3 regions of the Paenibacillus sp. P2(2022) genome follow, and region 3 is predicted to be linked to each of the others. Evidence: predicted binding sites of a transcription regulator. Region 3 holds the regulator's gene; each other region holds the start of a gene.
The links. Region 3 encodes Rex, which represses fermentation and respiration genes when NADH is low (regulators of the CRP and FNR family bind a similar motif). Its sites were predicted from a motif close to TTGTGAAATATTTCACAA; they were not measured.

Region 1 (6,284 bases), on a different contig from region 3:
ATATGCTTAGTTCTTCTACTTCTTTGCTGCTCCAGCAGCCGACTTGAGTAACCAGCAGAATGAAGGCAAGCAGCACGGATAGGATAGATCGTCTAGACATTTTGCTTCATTCCCTTCTTCCTGATCATGAACACGATGGAGAGAAATACCGGAATCAGAAGAAATAATATGATTCCCATGTATCCGATCGCATCGCCAAGGCGAAACACTTCCATCATACGAACAGGAGTCATCGTGGAGATAAAGATAAGCGGAATTAAACCGAAAATCGCATAACGATATTTAAGACCAAACACCTGTGAGACACCTAAGGTTGCATTGAAGAAAAAACTGCAGAAATTACAAAACATTTGCATCACCCAGATCACCAGCAGTGGAAACTCCAGACGTTCAAAAAGAAATCCGGGGATCTCAAAACTGCGCATCAAATTAATAGTAGGCCAAGTACTTGTCACAGTAGAATCTACCGATAGCCCGCCGATCACCATAACTACGGTCAAAAAATACAAAACTAAAGGGATACCGATACCCACTGCCATGGCCTTAAATGCTTTTTCGGGGTGCTGCATAAAAGCGACCAGTGTCATGACGACTTCACATCCAGAGAAGACAAGAATAGTCGATTTCAGCCCCTTGATGACGGGTAAAATTCCGTCACTCAATACGGGACGAAGATGATCAATTTGGAAGATTCTTAAGCTAAAGACAAAACAGAGAAGCAGAAAGAAGAGACTGATCGGAAGTATAATCTGGTATAGCCGCGCGATGGAATTAATGCCTCCAAACACCAAATAACTCCCTACCCAGATGAATGGAATCACAATCGCCCAGATGGGTGTGCCTTCAAGTAGAAAAAACATGGTTACTTCAGCCAACACACGGATCTCGAATCCAGCTATGATTATAAAGTATATAATTAATAGCACACTTAAGAATCCTCCCGGAACAGTACCTACAATTCTTCTGGAGTATTGATATATAGTGTTTCCGGGAAACTGTTGACTTAATTTCACCATAACCCAGACGACGAAGATGACAATAGCTCCACCGATGAGGACAGAAAGCCATGCATCAGGAGTTTGTACTTGTTCAGTTACACCTCTCGGCAGTGTCAATATCCCTGCGCCCAATACGGTATTGGTCAGGAATACAGCCCCTTGCTTCGTTGTGATTTTATCATCAGAGCGTCTAAACACAGTGGCTCCTCCTTCGTATTTGGCATCATGATCTACGCTTGCGTTGTTGTGTTTTCATCATGACAGGTCTTCGTTTCATCAGAGAAATAGGGGCTCGGATGTACAGATCCTTCCAGTCACTTGGACGCATAGGGGAAAAGGGAGTTACATATGGTACACCAAAGCTTTTCAACTTCGTCAGATGGATACAAATTAACAGAAAGAACAATATGGTTCCAAACATGCCCAGCATTGCTGCAAAGAACATTCCGACAAAACGCAAAAGGCGTAAGGTAATGCCCGCACTGTATGTCGGTATCGAAAACGATGAAATGGCAGTAACCGCAACCACAATCACTAGGAATGGGCTAACGATGCCCGCATTTACAGCAGCGTCGCCGATAACCAAGCCTCCCACAATGCCCATCGCAGGGCCAATGGGTTTGGGCAGGCGAATGCCGGCCTCTCGCAGAATTTCGATAGAGATTTCCAAAATCATAACTTCTATAACGGATGGGAAAGGGACGCCTTGACGGGTTCCGATAATGCTAATGACCAGCTTGGTCGGAATTAAACCGGGATGAAACGATATAAAAGAAATGTACAGAGCAGGCCCCATAAGCGCTATAAAAGCCCCGCTAAACCGTAGCAGACGTAATAGTGTCCCCGGAATCCATCGCTCATAATAGTCCTCGGGAGATTGAAGCAGCATACTGAAGGTCACCGGGACAATAAGTGCAAAGGGAGTACCATCCAGTAAGATCGCTATTCTTCCCTCCAACAAAGCATTAATGACACGGTCAGGACGCTCTGTATTATGAGCCTGTTGGAACGGACTTAAATAATTGTCTTCGATGAGTTGTTCCACATACCCGGATTCAGGTAAAAAATCCATGTCTATTTTTGATATTCTGCGGCTTACTTCTTCAAGAAGGTCCGGATTCACAATATCCTTTATATACGCGATAACCAGATCTTTTTTGATTCTGCTGCCCACTTGAAATTTCTTCATTTCCAGACTTTTATTTAAACCCTGGCGTCGAAGCATCGAAGTGTTTTCACTCAATACTTCCGTAAAACCGATTCTGGGACCCCGAAGCAATGCTTCAGAGGTTGGTTCATTGACGGAGCGAATAGCGCCATTAGGAGGGCCCACCAGTAGCGCTTCCTTCATTCCTTCAATTAATAGGGCGGTATGACCTAAAAGGATGAACTCGTACAGTTCCTCCATACGGGTAACTTCACTAATTTGCGTAAGTGGCATCAGGCTTTCTTTTATAAAAGAGTTACTTAACCCTTCCGGTTGTTCCTGTTGATCCTGACCCTGCTGGCCCCCAAACATCAAGACCTCTAATACCTGCTCGCTCATAAGCTTTTCATCCTGCATACCATCTATGAAGACTAACATGGACCGAGCATGAAATTTCTTCACCATAAACTCACGAAAATGCACATCACTATTTTCGCCTATAGCTTCACGAATTGCCTGTAAGTCGGAATCATAATTTCCTGTAATTTTAGAGCTCGGTTCATGCTGCTGATCCATGGGACCTTCGTTATGTTTGGATTTGGCTCCTTTACTGCCGACAAACGAATAAATCGAGGTGTTAATATAATAAATTCCTAAAGGAATAATCAACGCGAGACCGGCTTGAAAGAGTGTACTCCAGCTAGGAAAATAAGAAATGATTTTAGACCACATGATGATTACCTCCAAGCAATTCAATTCATTCTCCCTTAAGATACAAGTTGTTCATAAAGTATTCCTTATAACGGTTGTATTTACGCATGAATTGGAAAGATTCATTCGATGACGCTGCTATGATTTCCGGTCCTTACCTTAATCCCTTGAAATAGAATAGGGAAATCCCTGAATATTCATAATTTTAACTACATTGTGATTGAAATCACATATAGACCTATCTGCTGTATTAAAATAGAAGCATAAACAGAATTTCATAGGAACGTTGGAGATGTCGTCGGATAGGGAGTATCGTCGAATGAATGGAGGAACCGGTATATGATAAACAGTAAAAAGAAGCTTGTGGTTATAGGGAACGGGATGGCTGGTATCAATACGGTCGAACAAATTTTAAAATTAACAGATAAATATGAAATTACAGTCCTGGGAAGTGAGCCGCATCCGAACTATAACAGGATCATGCTCTCTTATGTGTTGGAAGGTAGTAAAACAATAGATGATATTATACTGAACGATTTGCAATGGTATGCGGATCAAGGAATTACTTTATATACAGGAAAAATGGTTAAAAGCATCGACGGTAAGCACAAGAAGATTCGCACCGAAGACGGACTGGAAATTGACTACGACGTGGCTTTGGTAGCTACCGGCTCACAATCGTTTATTCTGCCTATTCCGGGTAAAGAACTACCGGGAGTTATTGGTTTCCGGGATATCGCCGATTGCTCGGCCATGCTGGAAGCGGCAAAGACCTATAAAAAGGCTGCTGTCATTGGCGGAGGTCTATTGGGGCTGGAGGCAGCTAAAGGCTTGGTCAACCTAGGAATGGATGTTACGGTCGTTCACTTAATGGAAGATTTGATGGAACGTCAGCTGGACCGGGAAGCGTCTGCGATGTTGAAAGCAGAACTGGAACGCCAGGGAATCAAGTTTGCTATGCAAATGCAAACTGCGGAGGTGTACGGTCAAGATCGGGTACAAGGACTGCGCTTCTCGGATGGAAGTGAGCTGGAAGCGGATTTGGTGGTAATGGCCGTCGGAATCAAGCCTAATATCCAGGTAGCTGTGGAAAGTGGTATGGAAACGAACCGTGGGATTGTGGTCGATGATTTGATGAAAACATCCTTGCCGGATGTATATGCCGTAGGGGAATGTGTTGAACACCGTGGGGTCTGCTACGGTCTGGTAGCTCCGCTGTTTGAACAGGGAAGTGTAATTGCCAAACATTTGGCAGGCGCGGATACCGAAGGTTATGCAGGATCGGTAGTTTCAACCAAGCTCAAAATTTCAGGGGTGGATGTTTTCTCAGCTGGCGAATTCATAACCCAGCCTGAACATACGGTGATTGTAGCAAAGGATGAGTGGAAGCGCACATACAAAAAAGTGCTGCTTCGTGATAATAAAATTGTGGGGACTGTACTGTTCGGCGATGTGAGCGAATCTGCTAGTCTTCAAAAGTATGTGCGTCAGCAAACGCCAATGACAGATGAGATATATGGACAGCTGATGGGTACTGGATGCAGCAATCACGGGGCGAAAACATCATCCGCTGAAACGATGGCCGATGACGAAATTGTGTGTGGCTGTAACGGTGTAACTAAAAAGGCAATTGTGGATGCAATTAATGAAAATGGACTAACCACAGTCGATGAAATTAAGGCATGTACCGGAGCTACGCGTTCCTGTGGTGGATGTAAGCCAGTTGTTGAGCAAATTTTGCAATATGTTCTTGGAGACGGCTTCAAGACGTCAGCCAAGCAAGGAATATGTGGTTGTACAACATTGAGCCGGGATGAAATTGTGGAAGCGATCAAAACCAAAGGGCTGACAACTACGCGTGAAGTGATGAATGTACTGGGTTGGCATAATGATGAAGGATGCTCCAAATGCCGTCCGGCGCTGAATTATTATTTAGGGATGATTAACCCAGATACCTATGAAAATGAGGGAGATTCCCGCTTTGTAAATGAGCGATTGCATGCGAACATTCAAAAAGACGGAACGTATACAGTGGTGCCAAGAATGTACGGCGGTGTAACGACTCCAGAGGATCTGAAGAAAATAGCTGATGTTTCTCTTAAATACAACGTTAAAGTCGTTAAAGTAACTGGGGGACAGCGGCTGGATTTGATTGGTGTCCGTAAAGAAGATCTGCCTAAAGTGTGGGAAGAACTCGATATGCCTTCAGGATATGCCTACGCGAAATCACTTCGTACGGTTAAAACCTGTGTTGGATCGCAATTTTGCCGTTTTGGTACACAGGATTCGATGGGAATGGGAGAAGTGCTGGAACGGAAATTTGAACGACTGGATTTCCCAGCAAAATTCAAATTAGCAGTTAATGGCTGTCCACGCAACTGTGCGGAATCATGTACAAAAGATATCGGAATCGTAGGCAATGACGGGGGCTGGGAGATCTTTATCGGTGGAAACGGCGGTATTAAAGCACGGTTGGCTGATTCACTCTGTAAAGTAAAAACGGACGCTGAACTGATTGATATTGTAGGAGCCGTGATGCAGTTCTATCGGGAAACAGGGCAATATCTGGAACGTACTTCGGAGTGGGTGGAACGGATCGGTTTGGAAGAGATTCAGAAGGTTGTCGTTCACGATACCGCTAATCGACAAGCTTTAGTAGAACGTATTGAATTTGCACTACAACAGGTCGAAGACCCGTGGAAAAAGATCATCAATGATGAGGATACACGTAAAAATCTATTTGAAGTTGTCACTCCATCTATTGTGTAATTGTATCTAAAATGCCTGAGGAAGGGAGCAATCAAGCAAATGATCAAGAATGCCGAATGGCTTGTCGTCGGTGACAGTAAGGATTTTCCGACTAGAATAGGACGTACCATCCACATCAAAGGGACTGAAATTGCTGTTTTCCGCACTTCGGAGAATGAGCTCTATGCTGTTGAAAATATCAACCCTCATCCCAAAGGAGGTCCTCTTACAGAGGCGATAGTATCGGGACATTATATTTATGATCCTTTGTATGACTGGAAAATTGATTTGCGGACGGGTACCGTTCAAGAGCCCGATCACGGGCAAATTAAAACGTTCGCCGTCTGTGAAGAGGGAGAAGAAGTGAAAATATCACTCGAAACGCTTTAATTCATTTGAGGGAATGGAAATAAAAAGGGCTCGACAGGAATAATCCTGTGGGCCCTTTTCGTTTTGGATTAGGTAATGGTAACGCCTGCACTTGCGTAGCCCACCACGGTATTAACGAGAGAAATTCCTGTAGCTGTGGCAGAGAAAACCATAAGCAGACGGGTTTGTGCGGTTACGGGTATTGCCAACCCAGTAGCAATACCACTAGAAGTCGTTCCTAAAGCGACGATGTCAGTTAGCGGGGGGGTCAATGTAACGGTAGCTCCGGGAATGGCTATAAAGGTGTTATT
Region 2 (6,284 bases), on a different contig from region 3:
TCCGTCACGTTTTGGGTAAAATAGGTTGAGAACCTAAACCAAGCGACATGAAGGAGGATGCTATATGTCTGTCTATTCATATAATGCCGTAACACCAGCCAATCAGGAGGTTTCTCTGGAAACTTACACAGGTAAAGTGCTGGTTATTGCGAATACCGCTAGTAAGTGCGGACTTACCCCGCAATATGGGGATTTGCAAAAGCTTTATGACGAATATAAGGATCGGGGACTCGTTGTTTTAGGCTTCCCTTGCAACCAGTTTGGCGGTCAGGAGCCGGGCAGCAGCGAGGAAGCGGCTGAATTTTGTCAATTGAATTACGGGGTTAATTTCCCGGTATTCGCTAAAGTGGATGTGAACGGACCAGATACAGCCCCTCTGTTTGAATATTTGAAGAAGCAACAGCCTGGAGAACAGGAAGATGGTACAATTCAGTGGAATTTTACAAAATTCATTGTGAATCGTGAAGGTGTGCCTGTGGGACGCTTTGAGCCCAAGGAGTCACCGGAAGCGATGAAAACGGCCATTGAGCAGTTATTATAATAGCTTCGTGTAATTCCAAAGTATATGTGTAAACAAGGTCTGATTTCCGCTTGTCTTAGGGGAAACGGACCTTTTTTTATTCCCTACATACGCATTTGCCTAAAGATTGACGTATCGTGTGAAAGTCTGTTCCAGGAGCATAATCAAGAGGCAGGTAGGGAAAACTGAATGGAGCAAAAAAAGATTTCAGCAAACGGCTGAGTTCAGATATCCTTGCCTTTTAAAATGTGGACAAATTGTGAATATCATAAAAAGCTATTGTAATGTGAAAAATATCACACTATAATAAGCGCATGAAGTGAAATAAATCACAAGAAGTAATGAGTTATATAAGTGAAAGTATTCACAATTATTATACATTTTATGCCCACACACCAAGGAGGAATTCAACATGAAAGTAGCAGTTATCGGATGTACACACGCAGGTACGGCAGCCATAGTCAACACAGCTAAATGTTATCCAGATGCCGAAATTACGGTCTATGAGCGTAATGACAATATTTCATTTTTATCTTGTGGTATTGCACTGTATGTAGGTGGTGTCGTCAAAGATCCGCACGGATTGTTTTATTCGTCCCCAGATCAACTGGCTGATATGGGTGTAGTGACCAAGATGCTTCATGAGGTAACGAGTGTAGATACAGCGGGCAAGACGCTGCATGCACGTAATCTCCAAACCGGTGAGGAATTTACGGATACATTTGATAAATTGATTGTGACTACTGGATCGTGGCCAATTATTCCGAAGCTGGAAGGCATTGAACTGGATCATATTTTGCTCTGCAAAAACTATAATCATTCGAATGAAATCATTGAGAAAGCCCAACATGTACAGAACATTACTGTCGTGGGAGCTGGATACATTGGTGTTGAGCTGGTAGAAGCTTTTCAAATGAACGGTAAGAACGTAACGCTGATCGACAGTGCCGATCGTATATTGAATAAGTATTTAGACCATGAGTATACAGACCGGATTGAGAATTCCCTGAGAGAACATGGCATTAAGCTGGTACTTGGCGAGACAGTAAGTCGTTTTGAGGGGACTAACGGTAAAGTAAGTAAGGTCGTGACCTCCAAAGGAGAATATGAAACAGAGCTTGTTATACTCTGTATCGGTTTCCGACCTCAAACGGATCTGCTCAAAGGTCAGGTAGATATGTTGCCTAACGGTGCGATCATTGTGGACAATTATATGCAAAGTAGCTGCCCAGACGTGTTTGCTGCAGGCGACAGTTGTGCAATTCGTTATAATCCAACCGGCAAAACAGCTTATATCCCATTGGCGACCAATGCGGTTCGTATGGGTACGCTGGTGGCACGTAATCTGGTACAACCTACCATTGCCTACATGGGAACACAAGGAACCTCGGGTATCAAAATTTACGAAGACAATATTGCAGGAACAGGAATGACGGAAGCCGCAGCAATGGACGAGGGGATGACTGTAGAAGCTGTAACCATTGAGGACAGCTACCGTCCTGAGTTTATGCCAACTTCTGAAAAGGTGTTGCTGAAGGTTGTATATGAGCAGGAGACACGGAGAATTGTTGGGGCACAAATTATGTCGAAGGTTGATTTGACGCAATCCATTAACACCCTGTCTGTAGCCATTCAAAATCATATGACCATTGATCAGTTGGCCTTTGTCGATTTCTTCTTCCAGCCGCACTATAACAAGCCTTGGAATTTCCTGAACGCGGCAGGTTTGCAGGCATTGCCTACAATATCCGAACGGAATCCAGTTACTGTATAATCCGATTTGTCTGTGACATTGTTCATAAGTTTGTCAACAATCTGAAAGCGTACGATGAATCCTTATAGTACAATATAGAGAGCATAAGGATTAGGGGGAGAAGTAGATAATGGGTTTGTTTTATATCCTTTTTCTTGTAGTTGTTGCAGCCATCGGTCTGGGCGGAGTACTTTGGTTCTTGAAAGCCGTTGAAAAGGAAGAATATAATTAAATGTAAAGCGCGTAGTAGCGCAGTAGATGTAATAAAATAGAAAAACAGTCCTTTATCCAAGGGCTGTTTTTTTATACTTCAGAAAGTGATTTTTTTCACAAACAAAATCACTGATTTTAAATAAAATATAAAAGAAGAATATTTTGTTTAAAAGATATTAAAGGAGCGGGGGCAGATGGCAAGCTATAAACCGGGGCAAATTGCCGAAAAGACGGTGGAAACAGGAGTGGCCAAGGCGAACAACCCGTGGACTGTGGCGGTAGTATTAGGATTTTTGGCAGGTGCATTTATTGCACTCGGGTTTTTGCTGGATATACGCGTTATTGCAAGTGCACCTAAAGAATGGGGAAGCATTGCTACCTTTATTGGAGCTGCGGTGTTCCCTGTAGGTCTGGTATTAGTTTTGATCGCTGGTGGAGAATTGCTGACCGGCAATATGATGGCAGTGCCTTTGGCGAGATGGGCAGGACGAATTAAGACAGGAGCCATGCTTCGTAATTTGGCGATTATTACGCTCAGTAATTTTGCAGGTGCATTATTTGTTGCGTTTTTCTTCGGGCATGTTCTGGGCTTGACCGAAACGGGTCCTTACCTGGATAAAGTGGTGGATATGGCAGGGCATAAGCTGCATGAAAGCTTTTTACAGTCTTTTATATCAGGTATAGGATGTAACTGGCTCGTAGCACTGGCTGTATGGATGGCTTATAGCACCGACTCCATCGGAGGCAAAATTATGGGAATTTGGTTCCCGACCATGGCCTTTGTTGCTATCGGATTTCAGCACGTTGTAGCCAATATGTTTCTCATTCCGGCGGCTATATTTGCAGGTCATTTTTCATGGGCAGAGTATGTTATGAATTTCATTCCGGTCTGGTTGGGAAATTTGGTAGGAGGCAGTCTGTTTGTGGCTGGAGCCTACTGGCTGGCCTATCTGAAAAAAACTCAAACCAACACACATTCCGCGAATGAATCTCAAATTACTCCTTCCGTTGCATCCAATCCGTTGAGTGATCATGCATAATCACGTTACTTTATGAAGCAATGAACAAAGCAAATCCGCCATGACAGGCCCGGGGGAACGAAACCTGTCATGGCGGATTTTTTTGGGAGTGGTCCATGATTTGGCATGGAGGATGAGTGTGCTCTCGTCCATAATGCCTTGATCTCTTTTACCCTGGGTATGTAATGATGAAACAGGATGATAAAAAAATAATTATGATTTTTAAAATCCGTTTTGCTCTATACAGCAGGCGGATTTTTATATATTTTGGAGAGATGCTGTGTGGTAAAATCCTTCTCTTGCCATAGGCCAAAGCTGTAGATATGATAAGAACAGTGTAATTTTTGGAAACGGTAACGGAAAGGAGCATTAACACCATGGATCATCGCAATAGCGCGCCTCTTGAGGCCACACTTCAACACAACTTACACAGAGGACAGCGGATGACGGAGCAGCAGAACGGTATTTTTCCGGCTGTATGCCCGTTGGATTGCCCGGATACGTGTGGGCTCCTGCTTCACAAGGAAAATGGAAAGATAGTCAAGGTGACTGGTAATCCGGATCATCCCATTACCAAAGGGGCTATATGCAACAAAGTCCGGAATATGACCGAGCGAGTATATGATCCGGATCGGGTGCTTTATCCGTTGAAGCGTGTAGGCGCCAAAGGGGAAGGGAAGTTTGAACGAATTAGCTGGGAGGAGGCGGTCGATACCATTACAGGTCGGTTCAAGGAGCTGATACGTACGGATGGACCGGAATCCATTCTCCCCTACAGCTTTTATGGCAATATGGGTGTATTGAGTGTGGATGGAATGGATCGTCGCTTTTTCAATGCGCTGGGTTCAAGCCAACTGGATCAGACGATTTGCAGTGTGGCTGGGAATGAAGGCTGGGCATCGGTTATGGGATTTAAGGGCGGCACAAGCCCGGAGGACACAGAGGATGCAGAGCTCATTATTGTATGGGGCGGAAATGTCATTAGCACTAACATGCATCAGGTCGTATTGGCTGAGAAAGCACGTAAAAAAGGTGCTAAGGTGGTCGTTATTGATGTCCATCGCAACCGGACGGCGCAATGGGCGGATTGGTTCATTCCCTTATATCCGGGAACGGATACGGCGCTTGCACTGGGGGTTATGCATGTGCTGTTTGATCAGGGGCTGACAGACGGCGAATTTTTACGTCGCTATACCGTAGGTCACGAGGAACTGCGCGAGCATGTTAAGATCTATACACCAGAGCGGGTTTCGCAGATTACTGGCGTGCCGAAAGAGGATATTATCCGTTTGGCGGAAATGTACGGGAAGGCGCGAGCGGCCTATATCAATATCGGAAATGGGCTTCAGCATCATGATAATGGCGGTATGAACGTACGTGCAGTTACATGCTTGCCTGCACTCACTGGACAATGGCTGAAACACGGCGGGGGAGCGTCGCGCTCCAATGGTGCTTATGCCAAGATTAACAGCGCCCATCTGGAGCGTCCTGATCTGCGACAGAACCCCGATGCCCGGGTGATCAACATGAACCGGATTGGAGAGGCGCTGCTACAGAAGGAACAACCGATTAAGGCGTTATTTGTATATTGTAGTAACCCGGTAGTTGTAGCACCCGATTCGGAACGGGTGACGGAGGGATTTGAACGAGAGGATCTGTTTACGGTTGTTCATGACCTGTTCCTTACCGATACGGCCTGCTATGCAGATATTGTGCTGCCTGCTGCGTCTTCTTTTGAAGGAACAGACTTATACAAATCGTACTGGCACCACTATATCCAGATGCAGAAGCCTGTCATTGATCCGCTTGGGGAAAGCAAAAGCAATTATGAGCTATTTAGCCTGCTCGGACAGGCAATGGGCTTTGATGAAGCTGCCTTTACAGAAAGTGAAGAAGATATGATCGCAGGCGCGCTTGATAATCCAACGAACCCTTATCTCAATGGTGTAACCTTGGATGCCTTAAAAAAGTCGCCTTTTGTAAAGCTTGATATGACGCCAAAGGCTACTTATTTGGAGCGTCTAACTACGCCTTCAGGCAAGATTGAGTTGTATTCGGAAAAAATGAAACAAGCAGGTCTGCCCGCATTGCCCTCCTATGTACCACTGATCGAAGGGTATGACGGAGAGCATCGGCCGCAAGCGGATGACCGTTTTCCATTGATGTTTGTTTCACCGCCAAACCATAATTTTTTGAATTCTACATTTGCTAATTTGCCCAAGCATCAGCGATTGGAGAGGGAGCCTTTGTTGCAAATTCACCCGGAGGATGCTCAGGCAAGAGACATCGCAGATGGTGATCCCGTTACCGTCTGGAATGACAGGGGAATGTATGAATTGAAAGCCAAGGTTACCGATCTGATGCTGCCCGGTACGGTGATTAGCCAAGGATTATGGTGGAAAGGCAAAGGACGCAGACAGCGTGCCAATGCGTTAACCTCTGACCGGCTATCGGATATGGGGCAGGGGGCTACTTTCTTCTCAACGGTGGTGAATGTGAAGCGCCAATGAGAATATGCCTTTAATGGCGTCAGGTGCAAAAGGAGAAGCAAAATATATGAAATGGTTGGAGTCTTATCCGAAAGAAGTAAAAGTATTTCTCATTGCCAGCCTGATTAATTCCGCAGGAAGTTCCCTCATGTGGCCGCTCGTTAGCATGTATGTATTCGACGAACTAAACCGTAGTATGGGAGATGCGGGGATTGCGATTTTAGTGCAGTCTTTAGGCGGAATATTTGGTCAAGTGCTGGGCGGAGCCCTTTATCATCGTATTGGAGCCA
Region 3 (6,284 bases):
GACGCAAGCATTTCAGAAATACCTTGTCCCATGGTGCCGCCGCCAATGACGCCGATTTTTTTAAATTGCATGGTTCTTAACTCCACCCTTTCCTGGTCACTCTCATATATTGTATCCTTCTTTGTCGAAAAATACATGTTTATGTCCCAATAGATAATAATATCTTAGCACGGACTAAAAGTAAAAAAAAATAACCAGCATAAAAAATTATGCTGGTAATAAAGCATTTTCACTAAATTGACATCTAAATTGATCTCCGGATAGCGTTTCTTCCTTCATCAAGATGTCAAGAGAATTGTCGAACACAGGACGATGCTTTTCCAACAACTCCAAAGTGCGGTTATGCAGGTCATTCATAATCTCGCCATTTTCCCGCATGAGTTCCTCTTTTGTAACCATTTCCATGTTAATAATCCCAAGAGAAGTTAAACCGGAAGTCATCATCGTATGAACGATGTTCAGTGCCTGCTCAAAATCATTACTTGAACCAGTACTTCGACCGCCGTAGTACATTTCTTCTGCTGTAGCACCTGCAAGCGAGATCATAATTTGCTCCTCCAGGTACTGCTTGGTATATAAATAATGCTCTTGCTGTGGGTTGTGACGCACGTAACCGAGCGCTTTCCCACGCGGGCTGAGCGCCACTTGACTTACACTACCAGGACGGACGATTTCAGCCATAATAGCATGTCCCAGCTCGTGAATCGCTACACGTTTTTTCTCTTCGAATGTCGATTCTCGGTCTGTTTTCTCACCCATCATCACCTTGTCAATTGCCATGGACAGATGACTTTGCGCAATCATTTGCTGATCCTGTCTCATTGCATAGATGGCTGCTTCATTCATGACGCTCTCCAACTGTGCACCGGAAAAACCGTAAGACTCCTCTGCAATTTTGTCCAAATTAGCATCTTCCTGGATCGGTTTGTTTTTGGCATGAATTTTAAGGATATGAAGACGGCCCTTCTTATCAGGCAAGTCTACTTGAATATGACGGTCAAAACGTCCTGGACGCGTTAAGGCGCTGTCCAGCATTTCTTTACGGTTTGTTGCCGCAATGAGCAATATCCGTGGCGTATCTGCCGAATAAATGCCATCCATTTCTGTCAGCAACTGATTCAAAGTCTGATCATATTCTCGTTGCTGTCCACCCTCACGCTTACCGCCAATAACATCAATCTCGTCAATAAAAATGATTGCATTTTCTTTCTTTTCCTTGGCTGCACGAGTGCGAGCCTCCCGAAACAACTCACGGACACGACCTGCACCAACACCTACGTACATTTCAACAAATTCACTGCCTGAAGCTGCAACAAACACTGAATTGGTATAGTGTGCAGCTGCTTTCGCCATCAGCGTTTTCCCTGTTCCCGGAGGGCCTGTAAGCAAAACGCCTTTCAATGGACGAATGCCAAACTTGGAAATTTCATCATGACGATTCAAAAAATCCAAGGCTTCACGCAATTCCTGTTTAGCGCTTTCTTGTCCACCAATTTCCTCAAAAGTCAGCTTGTCCGGACCATTTTTTTTACGTTTGCGCTCTTGCCCGGCACCTACGGCCAAGCCGCCACGAGCATGCATGAGCATTAACAAGCCACTGAGCATCACGCCCGCAACAAGAAGAGGGATAATATTCACCCCAATAAAAACGAGAAATATAATGGCCACCGGCACAATACCGATTAATATTTCCTTGATCCATCTAGGCATTAGGCCATACCCCCATTTGCTGAGATTGACGTGGCAAAACGATAAACTTCGTCGCATTGCCTTCGCTGAGTCGGATATAGACATTGTTCGAATCCATATCGGTATCAGCCTTGATACCTGTCTTTTTCTTTTTCATCTGCTCAACTGTAGATGAAATTTGAGTATACTTTTTATTTTCCATCGCTTCGGCTACAGGAAACATAGCCTCAGACCACCATTGATTCAGTGCTGAATTGGAACGATCTGCGATATCCAGCTTAATGGTGCGGCTGCCAATGATGGATTGCCCTTTTTGCTTAACCACATCGACTAATCCGGCCACATCCGCCTGCGGTTTGAGATCTAGTTTCAATACCACCTGATCCTGTTTAATATCTATTTGAGCGCTTGTCACGCCTGGATATTGAGATACCAGTTTTTCCAGAGGACTTTGCATTGTAACCTGCCGGTAAATGAACCATCCTCCAAACATTAACAAGGCTGCCAAAACGGCCGCCACCACAATAGGAACTGCACGCAATTTCAAACAACATCCTCCTCTCAAAATGTAAAACCCAGAAGAAACGGGACGAATGTCAACAAACAACCAAATTGCATGATCTTATAATGATCAGCAACTCATTTATCTATCATTTTTGTCTATCACTTATAAAATATAGTATATCATAACGTAAATCTAATATCGAAGGCAATGTGTGGAGGAGTTGTGATAAGGCAAAAAGATGCTTCTGGCTTTTAGTCCAGCTTTGCGGAGCATTAAGTAAAAAGACGCAAATACGAATTAAATCGTATTTGCGTCTTTTTCTAATACTTTCAATCATTCCAAGCTATATAGACTGAGTATAAAAGTTATTTGGAGTGGCCCCATAGCTGTCAGCCAGCGGAGTGGAACACTTGAATCTGCAGAAGCGAAGCGATCGTAAGATCAAATGGACTACGCAGCGCTCCTAACGCTTCTTGGGTACTCCCAAGCCACCGATCCACACTCTTAACATCGCGCTAGTAATTAGGCAAAGTATACTTTATCCCCGTCGATGCTCCATCTGAGAAACGGTAAAAGGTATAGTTGTGATGGCTTTCATCATCGTAAAACAGTTGCCATACATATTCGCCATTGAACACACTCGGTTGGAGCCTTACAATTTTTGCATTTGGAAGTTGCTGCTGAATTATCGCTGTCATTTTTTGCTCGTCGACTCCGTTTTTCATCAGCTCGGTATGAACACCGCTTGGATCTGCCGCAGGTATGTTAGGTTTCCCCTCCATTTTTTGAAAAGGAACCCATACCATTATATTTTCATTCTGTGCGTTTTTTCCTTGAACTACCCAATATATCTGATCCCACACAGACTTCCATGTCTGAGTCGTGCTAACCAGACCACCTGATTGCTTGGCCTTCATGATAGCGGCATTTTTCTCAGCCACCTGGTCTTGAGTAACATACGAATAATACCAGAAAATGCTGACCAGGATCAGTATTACGGCCAAAATGGCGACCGCTATCCATTTCTTCTTATTTTTCAAACCTGTGCTTCCTCTCTAAGGGGATGTGACACCTAAATTAGCGCGACAGCAGCCCTTCAAAGGCGGCTTGTGCCTCATGTTTGATACGTTCCTCGTCCATCGTCAGGCATTCGCCATTTTTCACAACCTGACGACCGTCTACCCACACATGAGCCACGTCTTTGGCACTTGCAGAGTATACGGCATGAGAAATAAGATCTGTACGCGGCAAGAAATGGGCCTGATCCAGATCTAGCGCGATAAAGTCAGCCTTATTGCCTGCTGCCAGCGCTCCTACCTCTTTTAAACCAATCGACTTTGCACCATACTCTGTTGCCAGACGTAGTGCTTCATTTGCAGGAACTGCCGTTGGGTCGCCAGATACTCCCTTGTGAATGAGTGCCGCCAGACGCATTTCCTCGAACATATCCAGGTTATTATTGCTGGCAGGACCATCTGTTCCGAGTGAAACAGTAACTCCTGCACGCAGCAATTCAGGCACTCTAGCTACACCACTTGCCAGCTTCAAGTTGCTGCCTGGATTATGCGATACCGCCACACCTCGTTCCGCTAACAAAGCTATTTCTTCGTCGTTCAAGTGAACGCCGTGGGCAACAAGTGAAGGACGGGAGAAAAAGCCAAGCTTATCTAAGTGTGCAACTGGACGCAAGCCGTAGTCGCGTACGTTTTGTTCAACTTCGGCGATCGTCTCGGACATGTGCGTATGCAATGGTAAATCGAGATCATGTGCTGCTTGAACAAATTTCTCAATAAACGCAGGCGGGCATGTGTATGGGGCATGAGGAGACATCATTGTTGTGATACGTCCGTCTGCTTTTCCATGCCAGTTACGCGCAAAAGTCACGGCCTCAGCTAGCTTGATCCGCTGTTCTTCTTCTGAACAGAGTCCAATGGCTCCACGCATCAAGCTTGCACGAATGCCCGACTCTTCAGCTACACGAGCCACCTCATCCATATGATCGTACATATCCAGGAAAGTCGTGGTTCCACCTTTCAGCATTTCCAGCACTGACAAAGAAGTTCCCCAGTACACATCCGTAGATGTAAACTTGGCTTCCATAGGCCACATTTTTTCCTGAAGCCACACTTGAAGTGCCAAATCATCTCCATACCCTCGCAGCAGAGACATCGCCGCATGACCATGAGTATTGATCAGACCAGGTAAAAACAATAACCCCTTGCCGTCGATTGCTTCTGTCTCTTCCTCACCCGCAGGCAAAGTCTCGCCAATGTAAGTAATACGGCTATCCTCCACAATCATAAAACCATGGATTACCCCAGCCTCGGGTCCATTCACGGCAAACGAGCCGTTTTTAATCATCCATTTATTCACTGTCATATTGTGCTTCTTCCTTTCCGTCCTCCAGATAATAAGCGAGGCTAAGCAAATCAGTTGTAAAGTCTGTGGCATGTATCCGAATGTTAGCCGGTGCCTTGAGAATGATAGGTGCAAAGTTCAAAATCGCTCCAATTCCACTCTCAATCAGCCTATCAGCTACGTGCTGTGCCTCAAAATCAGGTACAGTAATAATCCCGATTCGTATATTTTTTTCTTTCACAGTCGCTTCCAGTTCATCCATCGGCTGTACGACCAAAGTATTGATTCTGGTCCCAACCTTATCCGGGAACGCATCAAAAACCGCCACAATCTTCATATTGTCTTTTAAATAAGCATTATAGTTCGATAGGGCTTGACCCAGATTACCTGCTCCGACCAATACTACATTAATTTGCTGGTCGATTTTCAGGATATGGCGTATTTTCTCAATTAGATAAGAAACATCGTAACCGATGCCCTTCCGACCAAAATCGCCAAAATAGGCAAGATCTTTACGAATTTGGGCCGGATTCAAATCTAACCTCTGTCCCAGCTCTTGAGAAGAGACCGTAGCCACCTCCCGTTTGTGCAGTGCATTCAGATAACGTAAATATACGGGTAATCTCCGTACGACAGCCTCTGAAATTTTATCTGATTTCATACTTGCTCCCCCTAATTGTAACGGACTTTAAGTGTCCGTCCGTTGTGCCTCTGTCTCCGGGGCGGATTGGAGCCATTCGGCGATGCGGGGCACCATTTGCTCCGATGGCATATGCTCCATTTTTGGTCCCGGTAACGAGTACAAAAAGTGCTTTCCATAATAGGATTCGATCACACGCGTATCGTAAACGATGACGACTCCGTGGTCGCTCGCTGTACGTACCAATCGCCCAAAACCCTGTTTGAAGCGAATAACTGCTTGTGGTACAGACAGCTTCATAAATGGATTCTTCTTCTGCTGCTGGAGCAACTCGCTTTTGGCCTCCAGTAACGGGTGGTTAGGCGGTTGAAACGGCAAGCGAACGATAGCCAGACAAGTCAAAGCTTTCCCTGGAATATCGACGCCTTCCCAGAAGCTACTGGTTCCCAGCAATACAGAAGCTTTCGCTTCCTGAAAACGGCGGGTTAGCTTGCTGCGACTCCCACTGTCCACACCTTGTCCTAACACGGTAATATCGCTGGACGCTAACGCCTCTTTGAGCGGCTCATACACTTGCCGGAGCATCCGATAGGAAGTAAACAGAACGAGCATTCTCCCCCGCGTCGCCTGGGCAGTCGCTCCTAGAGAGCTAACGAGCATCTCTACAAAATGTGCATCTCCTACACTGCCCTTCACACTCGGAAAATCTCGCGGAATGACCAGCAACACCTGATCCCTGTAATTAAAGGGTGATGGGAGCTGTGACGTCATTAATCGTCCTTGATCTGCGGCCTCCTGCAAGCCGAGTTGATCGGTCATGTACTGAAACGATTTATCTACCGATAAAGTAGCAGATGTCAGAATAATACTTCTTTTTTTGTCAAAAAACATTTCTTTCAACTGGCGGCTCACATCGACGGGCACCGCATAAAATTGCAATGATTTACTACGGAATTGTCCACTCGCTTCAAGCCAATATACGGTTGTTTCATCATCGAGTCGTATAAAGAAGCGCAAATTTTCCCTAATCCCCGCCAAATCCTTAAGCAGACCCGTGATATCTGTAATGAGACTATCCGCCGCATAATCGTC

Region 1: nirB (nitrite reductase large subunit NirB) is a predicted target of Rex. The motif match lies at 3,071-3,088, and genes of this name have one in related genera.
Region 2: MMB75_RS12755 (formate/nitrite transporter family protein) is a predicted target of Rex. The motif match lies at 2,589-2,606, and genes of this name have one in related genera.

Annotation. Positions count from the first base shown of each region.
Region 1 is NZ_JAKWFI010000009.1:155,740-162,023, reverse strand. Features, by position in the region: gene MMB75_RS22395 (Ger(x)C family spore germination protein) at 1-100, opposite strand, end outside; gene MMB75_RS22390 (GerAB/ArcD/ProY family transporter) at 93-1,196, opposite strand; gene MMB75_RS22385 (spore germination protein) at 1,222-2,877, opposite strand; gene nirB (nitrite reductase large subunit NirB) at 3,196-5,625, shown strand; gene nirD (nitrite reductase small subunit NirD) at 5,665-5,994, shown strand; gene MMB75_RS22370 (exosporium glycoprotein BclB-related protein) at 6,063-6,284, opposite strand, start outside.
Region 2 is NZ_JAKWFI010000003.1:221,443-227,726, reverse strand. Features, by position in the region: gene MMB75_RS12765 (glutathione peroxidase) at 65-541, shown strand; gene MMB75_RS12760 (FAD-dependent oxidoreductase) at 933-2,294, shown strand; gene MMB75_RS12755 (formate/nitrite transporter family protein) at 2,681-3,526, shown strand; gene MMB75_RS12750 (molybdopterin-containing oxidoreductase family protein) at 3,883-6,015, shown strand; gene MMB75_RS12745 (MFS transporter) at 6,062-6,284, shown strand, end outside.
Region 3 is NZ_JAKWFI010000001.1:1,021,509-1,027,792, reverse strand. Features, by position in the region: gene MMB75_RS04485 (3-hydroxyacyl-CoA dehydrogenase family protein) at 1-71, opposite strand, end outside; gene MMB75_RS04480 (AAA family ATPase) at 208-1,710, opposite strand; gene MMB75_RS04475 (hypothetical protein) at 1,703-2,236, opposite strand; gene MMB75_RS04470 (cell wall elongation regulator TseB-like domain-containing protein) at 2,710-3,234, opposite strand; gene MMB75_RS04465 (amidohydrolase) at 3,272-4,573, opposite strand; gene MMB75_RS04460 (redox-sensing transcriptional repressor Rex) at 4,560-5,213, opposite strand; gene dinG (ATP-dependent DNA helicase DinG) at 5,241-6,284, opposite strand, start outside.